Regions from separate parts of the Nocardia sp. NPDC056100 genome, predicted to be linked through region 4. Evidence: riboswitches for the same ligand, from Rfam matches in the RefSeq annotation. Region 4 holds a riboswitch; each other region holds the start of a gene.
The links. A riboswitch is a leader RNA that binds a small molecule or an ion and turns the genes downstream of it on or off. The one in region 4 is predicted to bind S-adenosylmethionine.
Positions count from the first base shown of each region.

Region 1 (7,156 bases), 180 kb from region 4:
AGTTCGTGCGTGACGATCACCAGCGTGGAACCCGACCGCGCCAGATCCCGGATGACATCGAGCACCTCGCCGACCAGCTGCGGATCCAGCGCCGAGGTGGGCTCGTCGAAGAGCAGCACCTGCGGGCGCAGCGCCAGCGCACGGGCGATGGCCACCCGCTGCTGCTGACCACCGGACAGGCGGCGCGGATACTCATCGGCCTTGTCCGCCAGGCCGACTCGCTCCAGCCACCGCAGCGCCTCGGAGCGAGCCTCGGCCTTGGGCCGCCGTTGCGCGCCGATCAGCGCGAAGGCCACATTGTCCCGAACCGTCTTGTGCGGGAAGAGATTGAAGTTCTGGAAGACGAAACCGATACGCGAACGCTGCCGCAGGATCTCGCGCTCGGGCAGTTCGTGCAGCCGATTACCCTTGCGGCGGTAGCCGACCAGCTCACCGCCCACCCGGACGGTTCCGGCATCCACCTTCTCCAGGTGATTGATGGTGCGCAGCAGGGTCGACTTCCCGGAGCCGGACGCACCGAGGATCACGGTCACCTCACCCGCGCGCACCGCCAGATCCACCCCGCCGAGCACCTCGAGATCGCCGAAAGACTTTCGGATGCCGCGCAATTCGACGGCGTACTCGCTCATCGCTCGCTCCCCTTCGCGAAGTGGCGTTCGATGTAGTACTGCGCGACGTTCAGGATCGAGGTGAGCACGATGTACCAGACCGTCGCCACCATGAGCAGCGGCACCACCCGGCCATTGCGGCCGAAGATCACCTGCACCTGGTAGAACAGCTCCGCGATCGCCATCGTCGAGACGATCGAGGTGCCCTTGAACAGGCTGATCACCTCATTGGCCGCATTGGGCAGAATCCCGCGCATGGCCTGCGGCGCGATCACCCCGAAGAACTGCCTGCGCCAGGGCAATCCGAGCGATCTGGCCGCCTCCCACTGGCCCTGATCCACCGAAATGATGCCGGCGCGAATGATTTCCGCCGAATACGCGGCCTGATGCAATGCCAAACCGATGACGGCGGCGGTGAATCCGCTGATCACGCCATTCACATCGAAGGTGTAGAACGCCGGTCCGAACGGCACGCCCAGCGACAGCGTCTTGTACAGGTACGCGATATTGAACCAGAACAGCAATTGCACGATCAGCGGAATGGACCGGAACAACCAGATGTAGGCCCACGAAATGGCTTGCAGCACCGGATTTTTCGACAGCCGCCCGATCGCGAGCCAGACGCCGATGAAGAAGCCGAGCAGGGTGCCCCAGAACGTCAGCTCGATGGTCACCTTCAGTGCCGAGAGCACCGAGGCGGCCGTGATGTACTGCGCGAACGTGGACCAGTCCCAGCCCGGATTCACGGCCAGGCCGTGCGCGAACTGCGCGACCAGCAGCAGCGCGATGCCGCCGACGACCCAGCGCCAGGGATGGCGGGTGGGTGCGACGGTCAGCGCGCCGTCGTCATGATGTGCGTCCTCCTCCCGGGAATCGGGCGGCGCGGCAAGGGTACTCATGTGGATCTGTCCTCCATCGGTCCCGGCGGTAGCACCCGCACCCGATTCGGGGGGTTGCTGCGACTTCTACGAGCCAGGTCTCTCGGTCGCTCTGGATGGTGAGGATGACGTTACGAGCCGGTGCGGCGACTGTCTCCGGTCCGGATCAACGTGAATTCAATGGCGCGGCAGTATCTCTCGGCGGCTCCGCCGCACGCCGTCCCGGCCGGTCAGCTGGCGGCCTCGGTCAGTCCCGGCGGCGCGCCGTCGTGCAGCGAACGGAATCCGCTGCGGTGGAACACCAGCGGCTCGGTATCGGGATGCGCGGTCAGCCGGTGCACCCGCAAGAGCACCACCGCGTGATCGCCCGCCGGAACCTGTTCGTGCACAGAGGCTTCCAGCCAGGCGCTGGCGCCCGCGATGAACGCGGCATTGCCGTGCCCGCTGCGCAGCTCCACATCCCGGAACCGGTCACCGCTGCGCGAACTCAGACTGCGCGCCGCGGCCTGCTGCTCGGTGCCGAGCAGGCTCAGCCCCAGCAGCGACGCCTTCTCCAGCCGCGGCCAGGTCTCCGAGGAGTACTGCACGCACAGCGATACCAGCGGCGGATCCAGCGATACCGGCACGAAGGTGCTCACCACCATGCCGTGCGGCACCCCGCCGATCCGCGCGCAGACCGCCACCACTCCACTGGGGAAGTGCGCGAAGGTCTTTCGCAGATCCGCCCCATCCACCGTCGTGAGTGCGGCCGCATCGCCGCGAATCGAGGTCAGCTCACCCATCACCCCAGTGCACCACCGCGGGCGCACTCCGGACAGCATTGGATTCACGGAGATCGCAAGGAAATACGACGAACCCGCTCGGTCGTTCGACCGAGCGGGTTCGTCCATCCTCGCGGTGCCATCCATTCCGACCGGGACCATCGGCGGAACGGATGCGTCCGGACTACTTGGCGGGCTGCACCGAGGGCTGGTTGATGGTGGTGAAGTACTGCGCGGCAGCCAGAATCGCGACCGGGGCGGTCACGAACAGCTGGCCCGCCAGGGTGCCGAGGAACCCGATGACGCTCATGCCGACGATGCAGCCGAACACCGCGCCGCCCAGGGCGCCGAACATGGCAGTCAGCGCACCGGTCACGGTGGCCAGGGTGGCGCCGCCGATGAGGCAGCCGACGGCCGCGCCGCCGATGCCACCGACCAGGGTGCCGATGGTGGCGCCCATCGCGACGGTGTCCTTCAGGCGGTTCCAGGCCGCCTGCTCACGGTCGTAGTCGGTCTTCCACGGAGCCTGGTTCTCATAGGGCAGCGCGACCGGCTGGTAGACAGCCTTGTCGACCTCGAACTCCGGGGTCAGGGTCGCGGTGCGATCCTTGATCTCGGCCGCGATCGGGAAGACGAAATCGTCCACCCGGAAACTCAGTTCCGAACCCGCGACCGTGGCGCCATTGGCGGCCTTGATCTTGAACACACCGTCCTCGACCACCAGCGAACCCGCATCGGTGTGAATGACCGTATTCGTCTGGGAATTGGTGGCCGTGAAATTGATTGCGGCCGAATCCGATTCAGGAGCGGCATTGACCGTGCCCGCGGACACGCCCAGAGCTGCCGTCACCAAAACGGCGACAGCAGCGAATTTACTCATCTTCATGTACTGCTTCCCTCATCTCTCGTGCAGTGCGTCGGCAAGCATCGAGCAAGACAGGGCCGGGCGGGAGTCTTGCAACCCTGATGATTCGAAGTATTGACAGCAACGGCCCCCGCTCGAATTGTGTGAGCGGGGGCCGTGCCGCGGAACTGTGAAACCGTGGAAACTACTTCGCCGGCGCCTGCAGCGACGGCTGGTTGATGGTGGTGAAGTAGTTGAACGCGGCGATGATCGCGACCGGAGCGGTAACGAGCAGCTGGCCCGCCAGGGTGCCCAGGAAGCCGATGACGCTCATACCGGCGATGCAGCCGACGATGCCCGCGGGCAGCGCGCCGAACATGGCCGAGAGCGCACCACCGAGGGTCGCGCCCGCCACGCCGCCGATGACGCAGCCGACGGCCGCGCCGCCGATGCCACCGACCAGGGTGGCGATGGTGGCGCCCATGGAGATGGTGTCCGTCATACGCTTCCAGGCGGCCTGCTCACGGTCGTAGTCCGACTTGAACGGGGCCTGATTCTCGTAGGGCAGGTTGACCGGCTTGTAAACAGCCTTGTCCGCCACGAACTCCGGGGTCAGGGTCGCGGTGTGATCCTTGATCTCCGCGGCGATCGGGAAGACGTAGTCGTCGACCCGGAAGTTGAGCTCGGTGCCGGCGACGGTGGTGCCGTTGGCGGCCTTGATCTTGAAGACACCGTCCTCGACGACCATCGAACCGGAGTCGGTGCGAATGACCGTATTGGTCTCGCTATTGGTGGAGGTGTAGTTGATGACGCCCGCATCAGCGGCTTCGGGAGCCGCACCGGCGGTGCCCGCACTGACGCCCAGGGCAGCGATCAGCAGCGCCGCGGTTGCGGCGAATTTCTTCGAAAGCATGTGTTCGTTTTCCTCATCAGGCGATCCGCAGGGGGAACCAAGAGATCGAATCGTTGATACGAGAACACAACATGACTCGAGGGTGCCCGGAACATGAACATGTCCCGGGCACCCTCGAAATCCGCCCCGAAAACTACTTCGGCGCCACGAAAGGCTGATTGATCGTGGTGAAGTACTGCGCCGCCGCGAGAATCGCGACCGGTGCGGTAATGAAGAGCTGCCCGAGCAGGGTGCCCAGGAAGCCGATCGCCGCCACACCCGCGATGCAGCCGACGATTCCGGCCGGGAGCGCACCGAACATGGCGGTCAGCGCACCGGTCAGGGTGGCGCTCACCGCACCGCCGATGACGCAGCCGATGGCCGCGCCCGCGATACCGCCGACCGCGGTGCCGATGGTGGCGCCGGCACTGATGGTGCTGGTCAACCGGCTCCAGGCGGCCTGCTCACGGTCGTACTCGGTCTTCCACGGCGCCTGATTCTCATAGGGCAGCGCGACCGGCTTGTACACCGCGTGCGCCTCGTCGAACTGCGGGGTCAGGGTCGCGGTGCGATCCTTGATCTCCGCGGCGATCGGGAAGACGAAATCATCCACCCGGAACGACAATTCGGTGCCCGCGACGGTGACGCCATTGGCGGCCTTGATCTTGAACACACCGTCCTCAACCGCCAGGGAACCGGCGTCGGTCGAAATGAGGGTGTTCTTCTCGGTATTGGTGGCGGTGTAGTTGATGGCACCGGCATCGGCTCCCGCGGGAGCCGCTCCGGCAGTTCCGGCACCGATGCCGAAGGCAGCGATCAACAGCGCCGCGGTCGCGGCGAATTTCTTGGAGCGCATGTTTTCTTTTTCCTCATCAGGTGGTTCGCAGGGGAACCCAAAGATCGAAACCTTGACACGAGAACGCGAGATAGCTCGGCGATGCCGCCGACATGAATAGTTCCGCGATCCCTCGGCAATAGCCGTACGGAATTACTCGGCGGGTGCGGCGACGTGTTGATCGATGGTCGTCAATACCTCGAACACACCAACTGGGGCGGCTTCGAGCTGCTCTGACGCCGGTATCGCGACCACCTCGATCCCGGCGTACGTCCTCATCTTCATCTGTACTGCTTCCCTCACCACTGGCTGAACGAGCTGATGGCGGCAAGCATTAAGCAAATTGCCAGGTTCCTGGAGGTTAAAAACCAGCTTGATTCGATAGAGGGGGCAACCCCATCACTTCACTTTGGCGGCCGCTTTGGCCTGTTTCTTGAATTCCCGTACCTGCGATAGGGATTCGGCATCGGTCACATCGGCGACCGAACGGCGGGAATCCTGCTCGCCGTAGGCGCCCGCGGCCTCGCGCCAGCCCTTGCCGGTGAAGCCCTTCTGTTTGCCCAAGAGCGCCAGGAAGATTCGGGCCTTCTGATCGCCGAAGCCCGGAAGGGCCTTGAGGCGCTTCAGGACTTCCTTGCCGTCCGGATCTCCGGCCGTCCACAGGCCGGAGGTGTCGCCGTCATAGTTCTCGACTATGAAATGCGCCAGCTCCTGCACGCGGCGGGCCATGGAGCGGCCGTAGCGGTGAATGGCGGGCGGGGTGGCGGCCAACTCCTCGAATTCGGCGGGATCGGCGGTGGCGATTTTATTGATGTCGAAGCCGCCCATCCGATCGGCGATCTTCTGCGGGCCGCGGAACGCATGCTCCATCGGGAACTGCTGATCCAGGGTCATACCCACCAAAAGCGCGAAATCGTCCGCCGAGAGCAGGGCGTCGGCGGCGGGTTCTTGAGCGATACACACAGCGCGGCTCACCATGGCTCGATCATCCCACCCGGTCCGCGTTGCGGTGACGCGGGTCACGAGTAGGGTCGGCCCCATGCCCGACACCATGGCTAATTCTTCAGTGGGAACCGTGCCGCACGACGGCCTCGGATCCGGCTCGAAACCGGATCGGTTCGATCGCGACGGCCAGGATCAACTGGTCGATGTCCAGGATTTGCAGGCCGCGCTGCCCGGCGTGCGCCGACTGCGGAACTGGGCGCAGGACGCATTGGCGGTACAGCCCGGCGAAAGCGCCGTCGATATCGGCTCCGGCACCGGATCCGAAGTATTCACCTTCGCCGACCGGGTCGGCCCGACCGGATCCGCGCTCGGCGTCGAACCCGATCCGCGACTGCTGGCCGAGGCCGAACGGCGCGTGCGCCAGTCCGGATCCACCGCCAAATTCGTCTCCGGCGACGCCTACGGGCTGCCGTTCGGCAGTGAGACCTTCGATGTCGCCCTGTGCGAGCGGGTCTTCCAGCATCTGACCTCGCCCGCCCGCGCGGCCGGGGAGATCGCCCGGGTGCTCAAGCCCGGCGGGCGCGTGGTCGTGATGGACAGCGACTGGGGCACGGCGGTCGTGCACCCGGGCGATCGCGCCGTCGTGCACGAGGTGATCGAAACCATGATCGCCGGAACCACCAATCCGTTCGCGGGGCGGCGGCTCGCCGGACAGCTCACCGCGGCCGGACTGGTCGTCGACGATATCGGTTCGCACGCACTGATTCAGGACGGCGGCATCGGCGCGGGCGCGCTGGTGGCGCGGATCGCGGATATGTCCGTGGCGCGCGGCTCCATCACCGAACAGCAGCGCGATCAGCTCATCGCCGATCTGGAGGCCGGCGCCGCGAGCGGTGACATCCACCTGTCGGTGACCATCTTCGCGGTGCTGGCACACAAGCCCGCATAGGAAACATTCGGCAAAAGCAAAGGCGCGCACCGGATTCCGATGCGCGCCTTTCTCATTGCGAATTATTCGCCGCTGAGGCTCAGGATCTTCTCGGTGGCCGCGAGCAGCACGCAGGTGGCCAGGCCGTCCATCGCCTTCTCCAGCTCACCCAGCGACGGGAAGCTGGGGGCGATGCGAATGTTCTTGTCCTCCACGTCTTTTCCATACGGGTAGGACGAACCCGCCGGGGTCAGCGCGATACCCGCGTCCTTGGCCAGCGCCACCACCCGGGTCGCGGTGCCCTCCAGCACATCCAGGCTGATGAAGTAGCCGCCCTTGGGCTCGGTCCAGGACGCGATCTTCGACGCGCCGAGGCGATCCTCCAGAATGCGCAGCACCAGTTTGAACTTGGGCTCCAGGATGGCGCGATGCTTCTGCATATGCGTGCGCACACCCTCGGCGTCA
Region 1 is NZ_JBHJVY010000003.1:757,305-764,460, reverse strand. It holds gene ACFC0O_RS25685 (amino acid ABC transporter ATP-binding protein) at 1-629, opposite strand, end outside; gene ACFC0O_RS25680 (amino acid ABC transporter permease) at 626-1,507, opposite strand; SAM riboswitch class I at 1,518-1,609, opposite strand; gene ACFC0O_RS25675 (flavin reductase family protein) at 1,717-2,268, opposite strand; gene ACFC0O_RS25670 (hypothetical protein) at 2,432-3,133, opposite strand; gene ACFC0O_RS25665 (hypothetical protein) at 3,297-4,004, opposite strand; gene ACFC0O_RS25660 (hypothetical protein) at 4,138-4,839, opposite strand; gene ACFC0O_RS25655 (hypothetical protein) at 4,972-5,103, opposite strand; gene ACFC0O_RS25650 (HhH-GPD-type base excision DNA repair protein) at 5,218-5,796, opposite strand; gene ACFC0O_RS25645 (methyltransferase domain-containing protein) at 5,870-6,712, shown strand; gene ACFC0O_RS25640 (aminotransferase class I/II-fold pyridoxal phosphate-dependent enzyme) at 6,775-7,156, opposite strand, start outside.
Region 1: another riboswitch for S-adenosylmethionine. It lies ahead of ACFC0O_RS25680 (amino acid ABC transporter permease); the one in region 4 lies ahead of ACFC0O_RS26465 (aminotransferase class V-fold PLP-dependent enzyme).

Region 2 (7,156 bases), 790 kb from region 4:
CGCATGAACCTCCGCATCGAAGGCCGCTCCCGCGACTTCCGCTGACGGCGAACGCTGTCACACCCGGGATGATCACCTCGTCTTACCCGTGTTGCCGCATAGCACCGACCCGAGGAGACAACCGTGACCATCGAACTCATCAACCCCGCCGACCTGCACGATCCGACCGGTTTCGGCTACAGCCATATCGCCCGCGTCAGCGGCGAACTGGTCTTCATCGCGGGCCAATACGATTCCGACGAACACGGCCACACCACCTCCGAGGATTTCGCCACCCAGGTGGATCGCGCCTTCGAGAACCTCGGCAAAGCCCTGCGCACCGTAGGTCTCGACTACGCCGACGTAGCCCAACTCCGCACCCACATCGTCGACCACAACCTGGATAAACTGGCCATCCTGGGCAAAAAGATCACCGACCTCTGGGGCGACCGCCCACCCGCCCAAACCCTCACCGGCGTAGCCGCCCTCGCCCTGCCCGGCATGCTCTTCGAGGTCGACGCCATAGCCGTCCAGTAAGGAGCGCTAATGCCCACGGTGGTCCGGGCGACAATCAAACCCAACAGCAAAAAGGGACCCCTCGTGGAAACCCTCGACGACGGCACCCTCCAGCTCTACGTCCGCCCCCCCGCCGTCGAGGGCAAAGCAAACAAAGCCGCCATAGCCCTCCTAGCCACCCACTACGGCGTCCCCAAATCCGCCGTAACCCTCACCGCCGGAACAACTTCCCGCTTCAAACGCTTCGAAATAGCCGACTGACCAGCCTCAGAATTCGAGCTCGTCCCACGTGATGCGAATGGGGAACGGGAAGTCGAATGCGATGCCTTCGGTGTCTGCGGGGGTCCATTCTCCCGCGATCACGTAGTTGCCCGCCTGGAGCGGGTGCACCCCATCCGGCAATGGGCCGGAGTCGGTGTCGAGACCGAAGATGCGCACCATGGCGATGGCGCTGGTCTCTGCGGCCAGTTTGACCTCCCAGTACCACGGGATTCCGGCGGCGGCGTAGCGGCCGCGCTTGGCATCCATATCGGATTGCGTGTTGGAGGGGGACAGCACCTCACCGACCACGATCGCATCGGTGGCGCGGACGTCCTGGTACGGACCGTCGAGGCAGCGGTGGACCAGGAAATCGGGGGTGAGGAAGTCGGATTTGCCGACCGGGCGCAAGAAGACATTGGTCTCCGTCGTCACACGCCAACACTGGTCGGGCTGCTCTGTGGTGCTCGTGCGTGCGTGCCTGCGCAACGCGTTCCACAGCAGATTGGTGAAGGTCTGATGTTCCGATGGCCCCCTACGAAGCCACACGACTCGCCCGTCCCATAATTCGATCTGTTCCGCGATCTCTTCCGGAAGTCGTTCGAGCTCCTCCCACGTCATGTATTCGGGGAGGTCGGGTTGCGTATACGGAAGTGCCACGTCGTCAGGATATTTCGGCATACCCGCGGCCTCCCGGGCTTTTCGCAGCTAGGACGGTTTCATCCCCATTGTCGCGTGTCCCGGCGGTATGGCACTACACCGCGCCCGGGAAACCCTGTTGGCGCCAGGCTTCGTAGACCGCGACGGCGGCGGCGTTGGAGAGGTTCATGGAGCGGCGGCCGGGGAGCATCGGGATGCGGAGTTGCTCGGTGACCTTGGGGTCGGTGAGCACTTCTTCCGGGAGGCCGGTGGGTTCGGGGCCGAAGAGGAGTACATCGCCGTCGCGGTAGGCGATATCGGTATTGCGGGTGGTGGCGGCCGCCGTGAAGGCGAAGACGCGTTCGGGTCTGATGGAATCCCATGCGGCGGTGAGGTTTTGATGCACGGTCACCGAGGCGAGGTCGTGATAGTCCAACCCCGCCCGGCGTAGCTTGGGCTCCGATAGGTCGAAGCCGAGGGGTTCGATCAGGTGCAGTTCGCACCCCGTCCCCGCGGCCAGCCGAATGGCATTGCCGGTATTGGGCGGGATACGAGGCTCGAAGAACACCAAATGAAACACGCCCACCAGCATCCCAGAGCCCGACAACCGCACTGTTCGCAGCCTGCCACCGGCGCGGCGCGGGAAAACGGCTCGCCTGGTTCGCGTGGTCGCGGACATGATGTGGGCGTGTCGAACATCTTCACGGACTTCGTTCGCGTCTACGCGCATCCGGGTCACCGTATTCAGCACTCCGAGGCGGAGTGGATTGCCGCGATGCTGATCGACTTCGCCCGGGGTGATCACCGTGATGTCGGTTCGTACTGGGTCCCGGTGTGGTTCCGGGTGGCGGAGGATCGAAGCTACGCCGATATTCAGTACGGGTCCGGCAAGAGCCTCGGGATGGAGGACTTTCTCCAGGTGCTCAATACCGAGCGGTATCGCGCGGTATGGCAGCGGCAGAACAACGAGGGCGGCTCCCAGGATGTCATCTCGCGGAACCACCCCGAAGGTGAAAGTAGCCTCTGCCGTTACGGTTTCGACGAAGTCAGGGTGCGCTCGGCGGCTGCGCGGCCGCCGTGTGCACCGGACCAGGACTGGCATCGGAATGCGGATGACATCTGGCGGCTGGCCGTGCCCGGCAGCTATCGGACGGGCAATGAGCGCGCGGATATGAAGATCGGTCCACTCGCCGGGCTGACCAGACCGCCTTCACCGCAAACGGAATCGAGTCTCACCACACCGACCACACCCTGCTATTTCGGCGATCGATTGGCTGCCATCGATCCGCCGTGGCTGGAGCCGCTGGCCGATGAGCCTCCGGATTCGACACTGGTCGAATTCCGTTGGCGGGGAAGGATTGTGCATCGTGCCCGGATGGAGGACACCGAATGGGGCCGGGATTGGGAGCATCGCAGTGCCGATGACTGGGACAACTGCCTCGATGCGGAATTCCTGCGTTTCAACGGTGCGGAGGACACCCTGGTGCCGCCGGAAGTCCGGGCGCGGGATCGCCGGGATCGGGAGGCTGCCACCTGGTAACGCGGGGGTCGTTAGACTCGCCCCGTGAGTCCAGCCCATGCCGCTCCCTCAGGTCCCAGCAGCCGATTCGGTCAGGCCGTGCGTGATCATCTGCCGATGGTGGTGATCGGGGCGGTGCTGGTGGTGGCGGTGGTGTTTCTGGCGTGGGATCGGTGGCGTAGGGGGACGTTCTTCTTCGGGGGGGCGGCGTTGCTGGCGGCGGGGTTTCGGTTGATGCTGCCTACCGAGCGGGTGGGGGTGTTGGCGGTGCGGAGTAAGCCGTTCGATGTGGCGTGGCTGACGGTGATGGGGAGTGTGATCATCGTGCTGGCGGCGACGATCAACAGTCTCGGGGTCACCTAGGCCGCGACGAAAGATTCCCCGGCAGCGGCGAACGCTCCGGGGAATTGCGGTGTACGGGGGAACGTCGTAGGAGCGTCAGGCGGGGGTGAGGCGGCGGCCGAGTTCGCGGCGCAGGATTTCCTGGTCCGGTAAACGGTGTAATACGCGCAGCACGGCGGGACGTAACTCGTGCTGTTCCTCGTCGGAGAGCAACGCGACCAGATCGCGCAGATCCATGTCATCGAAGGCTGCTGTCATGTTGCATACCTTACGACGACGCACCGATTCAGTCACGAAATCGGCGTGTCGGTTACCGAGGTGTCATCGGTGCGAAACCGACAGTGCGTCAAGATAATTCAGACGAAACAGGTATGACTCATGGGAGAACCCGCGGTCATTGCACCGCGGGAATTCCGTAAAGACCCGTCAGCCCCGTGCGTCACACCGTCAGCCGCGCGCCGCGCGCGCCAGCTCCATGGTCTCCGCCATGAGCTTGCTGACCGCCTCGGTTTCGGTCAGGAAGCCGTCGTGCCCATCGCGCGAATGCACGATCTCCAGGCCCTTACAGCCCGGCAGCAGATCCGCCAGCTCCTGCTGATTGCGCAGCGGGTACAGCCGATCCGAATCCACGCCGCCGACCACGACCGGCACCGGCGTACTCTGCAACGCCGCCTCGACGCCGCCGCGCCCGCGGCCAACGTCGTACCGGTTCAGCGCCTCGGTGAGATAGACGTAGGTGGCCGGATCGAAGCGCGAGATGAGCTTGTCCGACTGGTACTCCAGATAACTCTGCACCGCGTAACGCCCACCCTCCCAAGGGTTTTCATCACCCTGGGCATGGTTCTCGAAACGGTGGTCGAGTTCGGCCTCGGCCCGGTAGGTCAGATGCGCCATGCGCCGGGCCAGACCCATACCGGTCATCGGGGCGCGCCCGGTGCCGTAGTAGTTACCGCCCTGCCAGTCCGGATCGGACTTGATGATGGCGATCTGCGTGGTCTGCTGCCCCAGCTGATCCGCGGTGGCGCGGGCGCTGGCCGCGAGCACCAGCGCCGCCCCGACCCGTTCCGGATAGCCGATCATCCACTCCAGCACCCGCATACCGCCCATGGATCCGCCGACCACGGCGGCCAATCGGTCGATGCCGAGCAGATCGAAGAACTGCGCCTCCGCGGTCACCTGATCGCGAATGGTGTACTCGGGAAACCTTCCGCCCCAAGCCTTTCCGTCCGGAGCCAGCGAGGACGGGCCGGTGCTGCCCTTACAGCCGCCGAGCACGTTGATGGCGATGACACACCATTCCCGGGTGTCGACGGCCTTACCGGGACCGATGGTCCCGTCCCACCAACCGGCGGAGTCGTGATGCACATCCGCCGGGCCGACCACATGCGAGTCACCGGTGAGCGCGTGCTCGACGAGCACCACGTTATCGGCGGTCGGGGATAGTTCGCCCCAGCGTTGCACGGCCAGCGTCACATCGGGAATGACGGCCCCGGTCTCCAGCGCGACATCCCCGATGGAGAAGCTGGCGAGCGTCCCGTCCGGCGGCGGTAGTAGCGCCGCCGCGGTCGGGACGGTGGTCTTCGAATCCGTATCGGCGGTCAACTCGCGGCCGCCGTCAGTCCGTTGCGCAGATCCGCCAGAATGTCGTCGATTCCCTCGATGCCCACGGCCAACCGCACCAGACCTGGGGTGACGCCGGAAGCGAGCTGCTCCTCGGGCGTCAGCTGGGAGTGGGTGGTTGAGGCGGGGTGGATCACGAGCGAACGCACATCCCCGATGTTAGCGACATGGCTGTGCAGCACCAGAGCGTCCACGAACTTCTTGCCCGCATCGATTCCGCCGGCCAGCTCGAACGACACGATCGCGCCGACGCCCTTGGGTGCCAGTTGTTTGCCACGCTCGAACCAGGGTGAGTCGGAAAGCCCCGCGTAGTACACCTTCTCGACGCCCGGCTGCTGCGTCAGGAACTCCGCGACCGCCTGCGCGTTGGACACGTGCCGCTCCACCCGCAGGCTCAGCGTCTCGATGCCCTGGGCGATCAGGAACGCGTTGAACGGCGCCACGGCCGCACCCAGATCGCGCAGCAGCTGTACGCGCGCCTTGAGCGCGTACGCCGGTGCGCCCAGATCCGCGAAGACCACACCGTGGTAGCTGGGATCGGCGGTGGTGAAGCCTGGGAAACGCGAGTTGCCGTCGGCGTCGGTGACGGTCCAGTCGAAGGTGCCGCCGTCCACGATCACGCCCGCGACGGCTGAACCGTGCCCGCCCAGGTACTTGGTCGCCGAATGCACCACGATGTCCGCGCCGTGCGCGAGCGGCTGGATCAGGTACGGCGTGGCGACCGTGTTGTCCACGATCAGCGGCACACCGGCGGCGTGCGCGACGCCCGCGATGCCCGGGATATCCAGGATCGAGCTGCTCGGATTCGCGACGGTCTCGCCGTAGAACGCCTTGGTATTGGGCCGCACGGCCGCTTCCCACTGCGCCAGATCATCCGGATCGTCCACGAAACTGACCTCGATGCCCAGCTTGGGCAGCGAGTAGTGGAAGAGGTTGTAGGTGCCGCCGTACAGGTGCGGGCTGGACACGATGTGATCGCCCGCCTGCGCGAGGTTCAGGATCGCGTAGGTCTCCGCGGCCTGCCCGGAGGCCAGCAGCAGGGCCGCCACACCGCCCTCCAGCGCCGCGATGCGCTGCTCCACCACGTCCTGGGTGGGGTTCATGATGCGGGTGTAGATATTGCCCGGTTCGGCGAGCCCGAACAGCGCGGCGGCGTGATCGGTATCGCGGAACGCGTACGAGGTGGTCTGGTAGATCGGCAGGGCGCGCGCGCCGGTGGCGGCGTCGGGGGCTTGGCCGGAATGGACCTGCCTGGTCTCGAAGGACCAGTTGCTGGGATCCGTATCGCCGTTCGCGGGGGAGGCGGAGGGCGCGGTCGAGTCACTCATGTCGTGCTCCAGGTGGAAAGGTCGCCGGAATCGGCGGAGGCGGACGTTATCGGAAGGCGAATTGGCTTCGACAACAACACATCTCGGGTCCTCCTACAGTGCGCTTGCGCTCGGCCTTCGAGCGCCTGGTCTTCACCCGGAGCACCCCGCCGCTGCTGGAGGGTTGCCGATCAGCGAGCCGGGGCTTGGCGCTGATGCTCTTGACCTTGGCGCAGATTCTAACGGGGCGGCGCAATAGCCTCGGCGACGGGGAGGGCGCAGCTGCGAATGAACTCGTTGTAGGCGGCCATCACATTGGTGATGAGGTCGCGGGCCGACGCGGGGGTGGAGCAGTCCGGGAAATTCGAGTCCGCGTCGAACTCGCATTCCATGCCCACGCGCACGATGCCGTGCCAGGTGGTCGAAATGAGCCGCACCGGCATGGAATTGGGGTCCAGGCGCAGGCGTTCGGCCAGCACCGTGGTCATGGACAGGGTTTTGGTGTCGGCGGCGGCCAGGCTCTCGGCGCGGACGGTGGCATTGCTCAGTGAGATGCGCTGCATCTGCTGGAACCAGCGGAAGGGCGCGGGATTGTCGCCCTCGATGACCTGCTCGACGGTGGCCCGGAAGGCGTTGAGCAGGGCTTGCAGTTCATTGCCGGTGATCGGCTGCGCGCGCAGTTGCTCGGCCAGGGCCTTGCCCATGTCCTCGACCGGGGCGATGACGATCGCCTCTTTGCTGTCGAAGTAGCGGTTGATGGTGCGCGGTGAGACATCGGCCTCATCGGCGATCTGTTCCACGGTGGTCGCGTCGAATCCCTGCGTATCGCAGAGCCGCAGTGCCACATCGATGATCCGCGTCCGGGTCTGCTGCTTCTTGCGCTCGCGCAGGCCCGGGCGATGCCGCTCCAGGGTGTGCTGCTGCTGCGGGGAATCAGCGATCGTCGACGACTCGGCCATGCCCTCATTGTATAGCC
Region 2 is NZ_JBHJVY010000003.1:1,725,528-1,732,683, forward strand. It holds gene ACFC0O_RS29605 (error-prone DNA polymerase) at 1-45, shown strand, start outside; gene ACFC0O_RS29610 (RidA family protein) at 124-516, shown strand; gene ACFC0O_RS29615 (DUF167 domain-containing protein) at 526-756, shown strand; gene ACFC0O_RS29620 (Uma2 family endonuclease) at 763-1,374, opposite strand; gene ACFC0O_RS29625 (tRNA (cytidine(34)-2'-O)-methyltransferase) at 1,508-1,972, opposite strand; gene ACFC0O_RS29630 (hypothetical protein) at 2,081-2,932, shown strand; gene ACFC0O_RS29635 (DUF3017 domain-containing protein) at 3,029-3,274, shown strand; gene ACFC0O_RS29640 (hypothetical protein) at 3,350-3,511, opposite strand; gene ACFC0O_RS29645 (homoserine O-acetyltransferase) at 3,701-4,855, opposite strand; gene ACFC0O_RS29650 (bifunctional o-acetylhomoserine/o-acetylserine sulfhydrylase) at 4,852-6,201, opposite strand; SAM riboswitch class IV at 6,297-6,407, opposite strand; gene ACFC0O_RS29655 (helix-turn-helix domain-containing protein) at 6,420-7,139, opposite strand.
Region 2: another riboswitch for S-adenosylmethionine. It lies ahead of ACFC0O_RS29650 (bifunctional o-acetylhomoserine/o-acetylserine sulfhydrylase); the one in region 4 lies ahead of ACFC0O_RS26465 (aminotransferase class V-fold PLP-dependent enzyme).

Region 3 (7,156 bases), 850 kb from region 4:
ATCGTTCAACAGATCCTCGACATCCTCGAGCCCGATCGAAATCCGCAGCACGCCATCGGAAAGACCGATGGCCGCACGGCCTTCCGGGCCCATGGCGCGATGCGTCGTGGTCGCCGGATGCGTGATCAGCGTCTTGGAATCACCGAGGTTGTTGGAGATATCGATGATGCGCAGACCGTTGAGCACCTCGAACGCGCGCTTCTTGGCCGCTTCGGGCTGCGCCTTCAATTCGAAGGTCACCACGGTGCCGCCGCCGGACATCTGGCTCCGGGCCAGTTCGTACTGCGGATGCGACTTCAGGAACGGGTACTTCACCCAGGCCACGGCCGGATGCTGTTCCAGGAACTCGGCGATGCGCAGCGCCGACTCGGTGGACTGGCGCACCCGCAGCGGCATGGTCTCCAGACCCTTGAGCAGCGTCCACGCGTTGAACGGGCTCAGCGCCGGACCGGTATGGCGCATAAGGGTTTTCACCGGGCCGTCGATGTACTCCTTCGACCCGAGAATCGCGCCGCCGAGCACCCGGCCCTGACCGTCGATGTGCTTGGTGCCGGAGTAGACCAGCACATCAGCGCCGAGATCGAAACCGCGCTGCAGCAGCGGGGTGGCGAAGACGTTGTCCAGCACCACCTTCGCGCCCGCCTTATGCGCGAGATCGCAGACCGCGCGCACATCGACCAGCGATTGCATTGGGTTGGAAGGGGTTTCGAAGAAGACGGCCTGGGTCGGCACCGACAGCGCCTCTTCCCACTGCGCCAGATCCTCACCGTCGACGAACACGGTCTCCACGCCCCAGCGCGGCAGGATCTCATTGGCCACCACGAAACACGAGCCGAACAGGCTGCGCGCGGCCACCAGGCGATCACCCGCGGCGAGCAGCGCGCCCAGCGCGGTGAACACCGCGGACATACCGCTCGCGGTGGCGAAGCACGCCTCCGCGCCGTCCAGCAGGCGCAGACGCTCTTCGAACATGGCGACCGTCGGATTGCCGTAGCGCGAGTACACGAAGTGCTCGATCTCGCCGGTGAACGCGGCCTCGGCGGCCTCGGCGCTCTCGTAGACGAAACCCGAGTTCAGGAACAGCGCCTCGGAGGTCTCGTCATAGCCGGAACGGCGCGTACCACCGCGCACACCCAGCGTGGCCGGGCCGACGCCCTCGGGTAGCGGCCGCTCGAACGAACCACCGGTGATCATGACTGCCTCCACGGAAGCCCATCGGCGCGCCAGCCTTCGCTGCCGCGGTGACCCTGCGCGTCCAGCGCGCCTTCGAAACCCTCGAGGACATTGAAAGAAGGGGAGATGCCGATCGCCGTGGCGGCGGTGGCCGCGCCGATGGAGCGCTGGCCGGAGCGACAGATGAAGATCACCGGCGCTTCCGAATCCGCGGCGCGCTCACGCAGAGCCTGCTGAAGTTGGTCCGTGAAGCGCGAATTGGGGGTACCGCTGGTGTCCACCCATTCGATCAGCGCGGTCGGCCGCCCGATGCCATTGGTATCGGGGACACCGACGAAACGCCATTCGGCTTCGGTGCGCACATCTACCAGCACCGCATCCGGATTGTCCCGCAACAGCTCCCACGCCTGCTTCGGCGTGATATCGCCCGCGTAGCTCACTTGTCGACCTCCTGTGAATCCGCACTTGCCGCACCGTTGCCCGATGCGCGGCCAGGTCGTCACCCGGAGCACCCCGCCGCGGAGGAGGGTTGCCGACCAGCCAGCCGGGGCTTGGCGCTGGTACTCATGACCTGGGATGAGATTGACCGAAAAATGGGCTACCTGTCAAACCGTGCGGGGTGTCGCGGCGGATCAGGAATCGCAGACCAGCCACAGACTGCCGGAACGGGTGAAGTGCCAGGTGGAGGTTGATTCCTTCCCGGCCGTATCGAAGGTGACCTGGGCGGTGGCCTTATCGCCGGACACCGCCGGATCGGTGAGTTTCACGAAGTCGAAGGCGGTGCCGTCACCCGCCTTGGCGGGGGCAAGCGGGGAGCGCTCCTCGCTGAATCCGTCGCAGACCACGCGGGGGTCCAGTGTGCCGGTGGCGCTGCGGGATTGGAGGAACTTGCGCGAGGCCAGGTCGAGCCGGTCCGAATCTGTGACATTCTTCTCAACCGGTGAAACCAGGGCGGCCACCACGATTCCGATGATGACCAGCACCAGCACGCCCGCCGCCACCAGGAACGGCAGCAGACTGCGCGCACTGCTCTGATCGATCGGTATCTGCTGGTCGTCGCCTTGTTCCATGACTCGATCATGCCCGGTCACGGCGGTGGCATCGGTCGCGACACCGGCATTCCGGGCTGCTGGACGTCCGCACAGTCGCGCGGCACCGGCGCGGGCGGGGGCTTCCGCCCACCGATAGAATCAGCAGAATTTCCGGACGAAAACGGAAATAGCAGGACCACGCAGCAACGCTGCAGCTTCGGGGATTCCAATGAAGGGCACCCCGGAGCGAGGGCGTCAACTTAGCCTAAGCTAAGAAAGACGGCTGAGACTTGACGGCAAGATAGTTCAACCAAAGGGTGCGCCAAGAATGACCGAACAAGCAGCGACCCGCCCGCTTCGTATAGCGATCGTGGGCGCCGGCCCGGCCGGAATCTACGCGGCGGACGCGTTGATGAAATCCGACGCCGACGTGAGCATCGACCTGTACGAGCGGATGCCCGCGCCGTTCGGCCTGATCCGCTACGGCGTGGCCCCCGACCACCCGCGCATCAAGGGCATCATCACCGCCCTGCACAAGGTGCTCGACAAGCCGCAGGTCCGCCTGCTCGGCAATATCGACTACGGCGTCGACATCAACCTCGAGGATCTGCAGCGCTTCTACGACGCGGTGATCTTCTCCACCGGCGCGAACGCCGACCGCGCGCTCGAGGTCCCGGGCATCGAACTCGACGGCTCCTACGGTGCCGCGGACTTCGTGTCCTGGTACGACGGCCACCCGGATGTGCCGCGCGAATGGCCCCTGGAGGCCGAGAAGGTCGCGGTCCTGGGCGTCGGCAACGTGGCCCTGGACGTGGCGCGCGTGCTCGCCAAGACCGGCGACGAACTGCTGCCGACCGAGATCCCGCCGAACGTGTACGAGGGCCTCAAGCAGAACAAGGCCCTGGAAGTGCACGTCTTCGGACGCCGCGGCCCGGCGCAGGCCAAGTTCACCCCGCTCGAGCTACGCGAACTGGACCACTCGCCGACCATCGAGGTCATCGTCGATCCCGAGGACATCGATTACGACGAGGGCTCCGAGGCCGCACGCCGGCACTCCAAGCAGGTCGACATGATCTGCAACACCCTCGAGCAGTGGGCCATCCGCGACGTCGGCAACCGCCCGCACAAGCTCTTCCTGCACTTCTTCGAGAACCCGGCCGAGATCCTCGGCGCGGACGGCAAGGTCGTCGGCCTGCGCACCGAGCGCACCGCGCTCGACGGCACCGGAAACGTCAAGGGCACCGGCGAATTCAAGGATTGGGACGTCACCGCCATCTACCGCGCGGTCGGCTACCTGTCGCAGAACATCCCCGCCCTGCCGTTCGACGATCAGGCGGGCACCGTGCCCAACGAAGCCGGGCGCGTGCTCATCGACGAGAACGCCGACGGTGCGGCTCGCTTCATGCCGCAGACCTACGTCACCGGCTGGATCAAGCGCGGACCCGTCGGCCTCATCGGCCACACCAAGGGTGACGCCAACGAGACCATCGCCTGCCTGCTCGACGACGCCGCGAACTTCACCGCGGCCGCCGAACCGGAACTCGATGCCGTCACCAAGTTCCTGGAGGACAAGGGCGTCCCCTTCACCACCTGGGCCGGTTGGTACCGCCTGGACGCGCACGAGCGCGCCCTCGGCGAGCCCGAAGGGCGCGAGCGGGTCAAGGTCGTCGAGCGCGAGGACATGCTGCGCGCCAGCGAACCGGACAAGGTTTCCTGATCAACCTGGTTCCCCTCGACTGACCTGGCCCAATCCGACAGGTGGACAAGGTTTTCCGCACTTGTCACCGTTGTGAGGCATGCTGATCACGTGTTCGATGCCCATCTCCACATCTTCGACCCGCGGTTCCCGCTGGCCGAGAACGAGGGCTACCTGCCCGACCCGTACACCGTCGCCGATTATCGACGCCGCATGCAGCGCTTCGATATCGACGGCGGCGCGGTGGTCAGCGGGTCGTTCCAGGGCACCGATACCAGCTATCTCCGGGCAGCCCTCGCCGAATTGGGTGCGGGCTGGGTCGGCGTCGTCAATCTGAACGAGGACGCCACCGACGCCGAGATCCTGGAACTCAACCGCGCGGGCGTGCGCGCGGTCCGGTTCAATTTCAAGCGCGCGGGCGGCGATATCGTCGGGCTCACCATGCTCGCACTGCGGGCCTACGAGCTCGCCGGATGGCATGTCGAGCTGTACATCGACGGATCGATGCTCGGCTCGCTCGAACCGGTCATCACCAAACTGCCCAAACTGTCCATCGATCACATGGGCATGTCCGACGATTGCCTGCCCTACCTGCTGAACCTGGTCGATCGCGGTGCCAAGGTGAAAGCCTCCGGCTTCGGGCGGGTCGCCATGAATGTCGGCATGGCGCTGCGCAAGGTGCACGCGGTGAATCCCGAGGCGCTCATGTTCGGGTCCGATCTGCCGGGCACCCGGGCCGGGCGGCCGTTCCTGGACTCCGATATGCGGATAATCTCCGATTCGGTCGGCAATGATCTGCACAAGGTATTGGACGACAATGCGCGCGCCTTCTACGGACTGCCCGCCAAGGAACGCCGTATCGAGGATCCGACGCCGACCGTGCCGCTGTTCGGACCGGAGTCGCCGACGCTGCGACTACACCGTTCCGAACTGCCGCTGCCGCCGCCGGACACCCTGCCGCTACCGCGGATCGACCCTAGGTCGCGATAGCGGCGATCAGCCAAACACCCGCTGCCAGTAGCGCACCGAACAATTCGACCAGCATGGACAGGCCGACGCCCTTGAGCGCGTGCACCGTCGACCGCCAGGCCGGTTGCTGTTCGCGCAACCGCTGCAACTCCGAAACATAAACGCCCAGAACGAATCCCAGGATCAGCCCGACCACCGGCACCACGAAGAAGCCGATGATGCCGAGCACCGCGCCCAGCAGCAGCGACCGATTCGGCACCCCCGCCTCACGCAGTTTGCGGCCCGGCCAGGTGTATTTGATGATGCCGCTGATCACCAAAAACGTTGCGCAGGCGGCGAATACGCCCCAGGCGGTCGCACCCCCGGTCATGATCGCCCAGACCAGGATGGCCGCCAGAATCAGGATCACGCCGGGCAGAATCGGCACGATCACCCCGAGCAGGCCGACAAGTATCGCGAGGCCGACCAAGACCTCGCCCGATGCACTCACTGTGGATCCTCCCGCTCGTACTCCCCCGCATTGTCGCTCATCCGGACCCGTCGCGTTATTGTCGTTTGGTCAACACCGGTGTTGTGGCCGGTGCGCTGGAACGATGAACCGAGGTAGGGCGTGAGCACTCCATCCACCGCCAAGCAGGGCCCGCTCGCGGGGGTCCGGGTAGTTGAACTCGCCGGGATCGGCCCCGGACCGCATGCGGCACTGCTGCTCGCGGATCTGGGCGCGGACGTGGTGCGGGTACAGCGGCCGAACCAGCTGCCCGGCTTCATGGAACGGGCACAGTGGCGCGGGCGCACCATCGTCGAGGCCAATCTCAAGGATCCGGCCGATATCGAGAAGGTGCTCGGGCTGATCGAGAAGGCCGACGTACTCCTGGAAGGCTTCCGGCCCGGCGTCACCGAGCGCATGGGACTGGGACCGGACGTCGCGCTGGAGCGCAATCCGAAACTCGTCTACGGCCGCATGACCGGCTGGGGCCAGTACGGTCCGCTCGCCGATCGCGCCGGGCACGACATCAACTACATCTCGCTCACCGGCGTGCTCAATGCCATCGGGCGCAAGGGCGAACGCCCGGTGCCGCCGCTGAACATGGTCGGCGACTTCGGCGGCGGGTCCATGTTCCTGGTCTTCGGAATTCTGGCCGCGCTGGTGGAGCGGCAGTCCTCGGGTAGGGGTCAGGTCATCGACTCCGCCATGATCGATGGGGCGCTTGCCCTTTCGCACATGATCTGGGGCATGAAGGGCGTCGGCCTCTGGTCCGATGAGCGCGGCACCAACCTGCTCGACACCGGTATGGCGTTCTACGACACCTACGAGACCTCCGACGGCAAGTACATGGCCGTCGGCTGCATCGAACCGCAGTTCTACGCGGAAATGCTGAAGGGCCTGGAGATCGATCCGACGGGCCTGCCCTTCCAGATCGACCCGAACGGCCAGGACGAACTCCGCAAGATCTTCACCGAGAAGTTCAAGACCAAGACCCGCGACGAGTGGTGGGCCATCTTCGAACACACCGACGCCTGCACCACCCCGGTACTGACCTTCACCGAAGCCGAACAGAACCCGCACATCCAGGCGCGCACCGGCCTGATCGAGATCGACGGCATCGTCCAGCACGCCCCGGCCCCGCGCTTCTCCCGCACCCCGGCCGGCATCCCCACCCCGCCCCCGAACGAGGGCACCCCGATCGAAACCGTTTGGGCCGACTGAGCGATACCCCTTCGCGGGGTAGGCGGTGGCATTCGATTCGAATGCCACCGCCTTTTTCATAGCCGACAGGTATGGAAGGCGTGATAGCGGTGGCAGATCACAGCACATGAACAGCTATTTAGCTTGAGTAGTGACCTCGCCAACCGATAGCTTCGAACAGCGCCGGGCCGACTGTCCCAGTCGGATTCGGGCCACATCGAAACTTGCAACCATCGGGGGAAATACCATGCTGTCTCGTCGCTCGACCATGCTCGCAACCCGCATCGCCACCCTGTGCGCGCTGCCCGTCGCCGCCGCCGTCATGCTCTCCGGCACCGCTCAGGCCGCCGCGGTCGACGCCCCGGTTCCGGCCACGCAGATCGACGCTCCGGCGGGGCCGGATCTGACCAAGGTGGGTAATGCCGCGCTCGTCGGCGCGGGCATCGGTGCTGTGGCGGCGGGTGTTCCGGCCGCGGTCATCGGTGCGGCCGGTGGCGCGGTCGCCGGTGGTGTCGTCGGAGCGGGTGCCGGATTCCTGGTCGGCATCGGGGCTCCCGCTCTTGCCACCCTGACCGCCGCCGCCGTCGGCTGCGCGACCAC
Region 3 is NZ_JBHJVY010000003.1:88,599-95,754, forward strand. It holds gene ACFC0O_RS22620 (O-succinylhomoserine sulfhydrylase) at 1-1,194, opposite strand, end outside; gene ACFC0O_RS22625 (rhodanese-like domain-containing protein) at 1,191-1,613, opposite strand; SAM riboswitch class IV at 1,630-1,745, opposite strand; gene ACFC0O_RS22630 (hypothetical protein) at 1,806-2,243, opposite strand; gene ACFC0O_RS22635 (FAD-dependent oxidoreductase) at 2,533-3,921, shown strand; gene ACFC0O_RS22640 (amidohydrolase family protein) at 4,012-4,890, shown strand; gene ACFC0O_RS22645 (DUF456 domain-containing protein) at 4,877-5,359, opposite strand; gene ACFC0O_RS22650 (CaiB/BaiF CoA transferase family protein) at 5,480-6,577, shown strand; gene ACFC0O_RS22655 (hypothetical protein) at 6,804-7,156, shown strand, end outside.
Region 3: another riboswitch for S-adenosylmethionine. It lies ahead of ACFC0O_RS22625 (rhodanese-like domain-containing protein); the one in region 4 lies ahead of ACFC0O_RS26465 (aminotransferase class V-fold PLP-dependent enzyme).

Region 4 (7,156 bases):
CCATCATCGAGGAGATGCTGACCACCGAACCGCCGTCGTTCTTCAGCATGTGCGGCAGCGCGGCCTGGGTGAGGGCGTGCGCGGTGGACACATTGAAGTGGAAGGCGTCCTCCAGGAATTGCGGGGAGGTGGTGGCGAAGGTGTTCGGCATGGTGCCGCCGACATTGTTGACGACGATATCGAGGCGGCCGAGTTCGGCGGCGGCGGTATCGGCGAAGGCGGTGACGGTGTCGAGATCGTTCAGATCGCAGGGGACGATCACCGCCTGGCGGCCCAGGGCGCGGATCTTGCCGGCGACTTCCTCGAGTTGCGCGGGGGTGCGGGCGGCGAGCGCGACATCGGCGCCCGCTTCGGCCAGCGCGAGCGCGGTCGCGGCGCCGATTCCGCGGCCGGCGCCGGTGACGACGGCGACGCGGCCGTCCAGTCGGAAGGTGTCCAGGATCATCGGATGCAGTCCTATCGAGTGATGGCAGTCACTCAGAGCTTTAAGAACAAGTGCTTAACTGTCAAGGATGAGTTCTTTATCGGCTGGTGGGCGGCTATTCTGCACCTGTGGGAGTGAACGAGGCGCGGGAGCGGATCATCTTCGCGGCCGAGCGATTGATCGCCGAACGCGGGCAGGCGGTACCGCTGCGCGATATCGCCGCGGCCGCCGGACAGCGGAACAATTCGGCGATCCAGTACCACTTCGGCTCGCGCGACGGACTCATCGAGGCCGTCGTGGAATTGCGACTCGGCGCGCTCGAGGTGCGGCGATTGGAAATGCTCGCGGAACAGGTCGGCGCGGGCGCGGGGGTGCACGCGCTATTGGAGGCGCTGGTGGTGCCGATGTTCGAACTCGGGGCGAGCGAGGGCAGCCATCATTACGCGCGCTTCCTGGAACAGATCCACACCCATCCCGCGGTCACCGACGCCTCGAATCTGGAGAGCGATCGGCGCACCTCGGTGCGGGTGATCATGCAGCGGCTCGGTGATGAAATGACCACGCTCGCACCGCGATTGCGGGTGCACCGGCTGCGCGCGCTGCCGACCATGCTGTTCGCGCTGCTGGCCGATCATGAGCGGGCGGTGGAATCGGGCCGGGTCGCGGCGGGCGATGCGAATGCCTGGGCGGAGATCATCGATATGCTCGCGGGCGCGCTCACCGCACCGGTCAGCGAACGGGCACCGATTCGCTGAGGCCCACGGTCGGCGGATCATCGTGGGTGCCGACGATGCCGACGGTCGGTGGATCATCAGGCGTGGCGACGCTGTAGTGCACCGGCATGGTGGGCGGCTCTTGATGATTCGAGATCAACGCCTGCGCGGAAACGGTGGCCACCGCGGCGGCGGGGTCGGCGGTCTGCTGAGTCGCGGCCGGGCCGGTGACCCGTTGAGCGGCAGGCGGAGTGGGGCTCGTGCCCGATGAGCCGGGGCGCTCGCGGCGCTGGAACAGCAGGTATGCGCCGACGATCGCCGCGACCACCAGCAGGATCAGCAGGCTGTTGGGGAATGAGTAGCCGAAGGTCATGCTGCCCGCTTTGGCGACGATGATGAGCGCGAGTGCGCCCGCGGAGAGTGCCGCACGGGTGATTCTGCCGCTGTCGGTCCGGCGTCGGTTCATGTGAGCTACCTCCCGCTGGATCGAAAACCGTTGCAGGGGAAGCATACCCACGGGTACGGAGTGTCAACCGCACTGTCTGGGAGTGCGAAGTCGTGCGGAATATGGCGGGTTGGGGCGGGCCCGGTTACGGTTGTCTGGTGGAAACCGTGCAGGCGCGCGACGCCGAATCCGCTGCTCACCCCAGGTGGCTGAGTGCCGGATTGCCGCTGCTCGGCGGTGCCGTGGTGGCGGGTGGCCTGGCGCTACTGCACTTTCGCGATCCGCATGAGTCCGGGTCGTACGGGCTGTGCCCGTTCAAGGAATTGACGGGGTACTGGTGCCCCGGGTGCGGCGGTTTGCGCGGCCTGCACAATCTCACCGACGGCCGGGTGCTCGACGCCATTCACAGCAATATCCTGCTGGTGCCACTGCTGCTGGGGTTCCTGGTGTGGTGGGGGACCTGGCTGGTGAGCGGGTTCCGCGGGCGCACGAGTCCGCCGCCGCTACCGCGGGTGCTGCCCAGGGTGGCCCTGTGGGTGACGCTGGCTTTCCTTGTCCTATATACGGTTGTCCGCAATACGCCGTGGGGGAGCTGGCTCGCGCCGGTGTGATCGGTCGGCGTGCCTGGCCGAATTACCTCGGGCAAACCGGGCATGCTCTGGCTATGAGTGATTCGCTGAAGGAGCGCGTGCGCGCGAAACTGATCCGGCAGCTCGATGAGGACGGGCCGCCGGATCCGGATCAGGAAGACGGACGCCAGGTTTCGGTGCAGGACGATCTCGATATCCTCGAGGCCGTCGCCGACGACGACCCCTTCGTGGAAGAACTCGCCCGGCGCTACCTGGTGTTCTAGATCGCGCAGGGAGCCGCGCCGTCGGCCGAGCTGCCGAAGGGGCGGGTCTCCGGGGTGGGGTTCCAGTGGCCTTCGGTCTTGGCGTAATCCCAGGCGGGACCGTTCTCGACCAGGGCGGCGATGGCATTGACGAGGCGGTCCACATCGGCGGCGGTGGTGCCGAGGCCGATGCTGGCCCGCACGGCGGCGTCGACGCCGAGGCGGGACAGCAGGGGGTGAGCGCAGAAGCGGCCGTCGCGGACGCCGATGCCGTGTTCGGCCGAAAGGTAGGCCGCGACCTGCCCGGGTTCGAATCCGTCGACGGTGAAGGCGACGATGCCGACGGCATCGGTGCTGTCCCGCCAGATGCGCAGGAAGTTCACGCCCGGAACGGTTTTCAGGCCGTAGCGCAGGCGGTGGGTGAGGTACTGCTCATGCTCGAGCAGGGTGGTCTCGTCGATTTCGGCCAGTGCGTCACAGGCGGCGGCGAGGGCGGCCACGCCCAGCACATTGGGGGAACCGGCCTCGTGGCGCTGCGGGGCGGGGGCCCACTCCACGCTGTCGGCGCTGACCGAGCGGACAGCGCCGCCACCCGCGAGGTACGGCTCGGCGGCGTCGAGCCAGTCGCGGCGGCCGACCAGGACGCCCGCGCCGAACGGGGCGTACGCCTTGTGGCCGGAGAAGGCCAGGTAGTCGATACCGCTGGTCGCCAGGTCGATGCGGCGGTGCGGGGCCAGTTGGGCGGCGTCCACCAGCACGCGGGTGCCGCACTGGTGCGCGATCCAGGCCAGGCGCTCCAGCGGGAGCAGTTCCCCGGTCACATTGGACGCACCGGTAATGGCAAGCAGCGCAGCGGGTTTGGTGCACAGTTCGGCGACCACGCGCTGAATGGTCTCCTCGATGGTGTCCGCGATCGGCACCACGCGGCGGCCGTTGCGGGTCCACGGCAGGAAATTGGCGTGGTGTTCGGAATCGAGCACCACGGTGTCACCGGGTACGCAGGAGGCCAGCAGGTTCAGCGAATCGGTGGTGTTGCGGGTGAAGACCACGACCTGATCGTCGGCCGCGTTGAGGAAGCGGGCGACCGAACCGCGAGCGGATTCGTAGCAGTCGGTGGAGACGCGCGAGGCGTAACCCGCGCCCCGGTGCACGCTGGCGTAGAACGGCAGCAGATCCTGTACGCGGGCGGTGACCTGCGCCAAAGCCGGTGCGCTGGCGGCATAGTCGAAGTTGGCGTAGCGAATCGTTCCACCCTGCACGAGCGGTACCTGGAGCTCACAACCGGAAACGGTGGCGAGGGCGGCACAGGTCTGGTCGGCGAAAGCAGTCATCACGAAATCCCATCGGGCAAGGGACACGCGATCAAAAGAAATGAATGATCGAGAGTCCGCGCTTGCCGCGCCCGGTCGGGCGGCGGCCCGGTCGTCACCTGGAGCACCCCACCGCGGAGGAGGGTTGCCGACCAGCTAGCCAGGGCTTGACGCTGGTACTCATGACCTGGTTGAAGAGCTTGCAGAAGATCGCGGTTCTTGTCAACCCCGCCGCGAAAATCATCCGAAAGTTGGATCGGGAGGGCCGAAAAGGTCGAATCGCGAGATCGTTGCTGAAGCGTATGGTCGGAGAGGAAGTTAGGGTATCCAAAGGTGGGCGCCCCGAGACGTAGATTTTCGACCGAACGAGGAGCTCGACCATGTTGGACACCAGCACCGCCGCGCCGTTCTCGACGCTCATCCGCAGCGCGACCGAACAGCAGCACGCCGAGGCCGAGCACTCCACCTTCATGCGCGATCTGCTCACCGGTGAGCTCGGTGTGGAAGCCTTCTACCGCTACACCTCGCAGCTCTGGTTCGTCTACGAGGCACTCGAAAAGCATTCCGCCGCACTGGCTTCCGATCCGGTCGCGGGACCGTTCGTACAGCCGGGGCTGGCCCGCCTGGCCGCCCTGGAAGCCGATCTGGCCTACCTCGGCGGCGCGAACTGGCGCGATGAGCTGACCCCGCTGCCCTCGACCGCCGCCTACGCCGCCCGCATCGAGGAGTGCGCGACCGAATGGTCCGCCGGCTACGTGGTGCATCACTACACCCGCTACCTGGGTGATCTGTCCGGCGGCCAGGTCATTCGCGGTACCGCCGAGAAGCTGTGGAACCTGCCCAAGAAGGGTGACGGCGTGCGCTTCTACGTCTTCGACGACATCTCGAATCCGGCCGCGTTCAAGCGCGAGTACCGGGAGAACCTGGACGGACTGCCCATCGAGGGCGCCGATGTCGAGCGCGTGCTCGATGAGGCCCGCCTCGCGTTCACGATGAACACCGATGTGTTCCGCGAACTGGGCGCGGAATTCAGCGCGCGGAACTGAATCTCTGCCGCTCCGAGGGCCGCCGCACGTTTCTCCTCCGGAACGTCGGCGGCTTTCTCATGCGTGGTGAAAACACTTGCGCCGTGGCCCGTGGTGGGTTGCCATGGACGGGTGAGTATTCCCCTGCTGCTGAGCTTTCTCGGGCTGTGCGTGCTGCTGGCCCTGACCCCCGGCCCGGATACCTTTCTGGTGCTGCGTTTTTCGATGGCCGGGCCGCGTCCGGGGATCGCGGCGGCGGCCGGATCGGCGTTCGGCGGGATCGTCTGGGCGGTGGTGGTCGCGGCGGGGGTGGCGGCGCTGCTGGAGCAGTCGGCCACGGCCTATCGCAGCCTGAAGGTGATCGGCGGAATCTACCTGTTGTACTTGGGGATTCGGGCGCTCATGGCGCATCGTAAGGGGCTCGCGGACGCGGAGTCGGAGTTGGCCGCGCGGGGGTCGCGGGAACGGGCGTCATCGATTCGCTCCGCATTCGCCGCGGGGTTGCTGTCCTGTATTTTCAACCCGAAGGTCGGGCTTTTCTATCTCGCGGTGCTGCCGCAGTTCCTCACCCATGTGACATTCGCGAATACGCTCACCCTGGGCGCGATCGAATCATCCATCGCCGCAATCGAAATGGTGCTGCTGGCGGTGGCGGCCTCGCGCGCGGTGGAACTGCTGCGCAAGCCGAAGGTGCGGGATCGGCTGGAGCAGGCGAGCGCCGGAATTCTGGCGGCGCTGGGGATCGGAACCGTCGCCTCGGCGGCGGCGTGAGTCAGTCGGCGATCTCGGCGCGGTGGTAGACGCCGTTGTAGTAGACCAGCGGGCCGACGGCGGGCGCGTCCTCGGTGTTGTCGTGCACCCGCGTGACCAGGCCGATCACCAGGGTGTGATCGCCGATCGGAATCAGCTGGTGCACGGTCGCGCGCACCCAGATCGGGGTGCCGTGCAATACCGGTTCGCCGGATTCGAGGGTGGTCCATAGCGACCGGTCGGTGAATCGCTCCTCGGCGCTGCGACTGAACCGCTGCGCCAGATGCTTCTGATGCTCACCCAGGAAGTGCACCACCACCGATTCGGCCTGCGACATGGCCGCGATACTGGACGAGGTCTCGGCGATATTGAACGAGATGAGCGGCGGCTGCGCGGACAGCGAGGCGAACGAGGTCGCGGTGAAACCGACCGGCCCGTCCGGAGATTTCAGCGTGACGATGGTGACGCCGGCCGGATAGTGGCGCATGGCGGCGCGATACTGCTGGGCGGTGATGCCGCTCAGGTCGTCGGGCACATGGAGCTCGGCGCCAGGCGTCGGAGAATCGGTCACCTTCCGAACCTACGTCCACGGCCCGCCGGATATTCCATCCGGTGCGGAAATTCGCCGGCACTCAATCGACGTCAATCGCCAGACCAGCGGTTATCCGAACCAGCTCACCAAAAGTGGTGCGGAATACCGTGTTCGGATGCCCGCCCGCCGCCCACAATTCCGAATGCCGCGCGAGCGCGGTATCGATGTACGTGGGCAGGTTGATCGGATGCCCGACCGGGGCGACCCCGCCCACCGGCTGACCCGTCACCTGCTGCACCATGGCCGCCGGGGCCCGGGTCAGCGTGCCCTCCAGGCGTTCCCCGGTGCGATCCAGATCGACCGTGTGCGCGCCGGACACCAGCAGCAGCACCGGATCGTCGTCGAGCAGGAACAGCAGCGATTTGGTGATCGCGCCGAGCTCCACGCCGAGCGCCTGGGCGGCCTCGGCCGCGGTGTGGGTGGGTTGCGGCTGGGTGAGGATGACCCCGTGATGACCGCGAGCAATCAGTGTGTCGGAAACTTTGGAAGCGACCGGTGGCAGGGACCTGCGCATGGCACCAGAGTAGAGCGATTGCGGTGGATGTGCGGGGGATCAGTATTCGGGATAGCCCTCTTCCGGGCCGAGCATTCGCTCGATGCGTGCTCGCGTGACGCGCTGGAGCTCGGCGACGCTGTGCTCCGAAATCGTTTCGCGCGCACACGAATCGAAGGCGTGCTCCAATTCGGCCGCGGAGAGCGCGCGCAGTCCCGTCGCGACGGCGGTGTGCAAAGCGTCGTAGCCGGGGTAGGGGCGGCCGTCGGCGATCTTCTCGGCCCAGCTGACACAGCTGCAGCATTCGTACAGGGCGTGTACGGCGCGCTGGCGGGAACAGGAATTGAAGCGGTCGAGGCCGATTCCATGATGCATCAACACGGGAAACTCCCAGCCCGGAGTGTGGCTTGCGGACCCTGCTAATCGTCCCGTCCGCGAGCCCCCGGAAACCAGTGCGGGACAGCAGATTTAGCACAGGATTTACACCGCCCGCCCGGACCCTCCGCACCCCCGATACGCTGGACCGATGACCGACTGGAAGGCTTTCGAGGTCGAAAGCAAGGACCACATCG
Region 4 is NZ_JBHJVY010000003.1:939,103-946,258, forward strand. It holds gene ACFC0O_RS26440 (SDR family oxidoreductase) at 1-445, opposite strand, end outside; gene ACFC0O_RS26445 (TetR family transcriptional regulator) at 553-1,179, shown strand; gene ACFC0O_RS26450 (hypothetical protein) at 1,154-1,603, opposite strand; gene ACFC0O_RS26455 (DUF2752 domain-containing protein) at 1,741-2,193, shown strand; gene ACFC0O_RS26460 (hypothetical protein) at 2,247-2,435, shown strand; gene ACFC0O_RS26465 (aminotransferase class V-fold PLP-dependent enzyme) at 2,432-3,745, opposite strand; SAM riboswitch class IV at 3,799-3,912, opposite strand; gene ACFC0O_RS26470 (biliverdin-producing heme oxygenase) at 4,105-4,770, shown strand; gene ACFC0O_RS26475 (LysE family translocator) at 4,882-5,520, shown strand; gene ACFC0O_RS26480 (flavin reductase family protein) at 5,522-5,986, opposite strand; gene ACFC0O_RS26485 (YbaK/EbsC family protein) at 6,132-6,605, opposite strand; gene ACFC0O_RS26490 (2-oxo-4-hydroxy-4-carboxy-5-ureidoimidazoline decarboxylase) at 6,645-6,959, opposite strand; gene ACFC0O_RS26495 (crotonase/enoyl-CoA hydratase family protein) at 7,111-7,156, shown strand, end outside.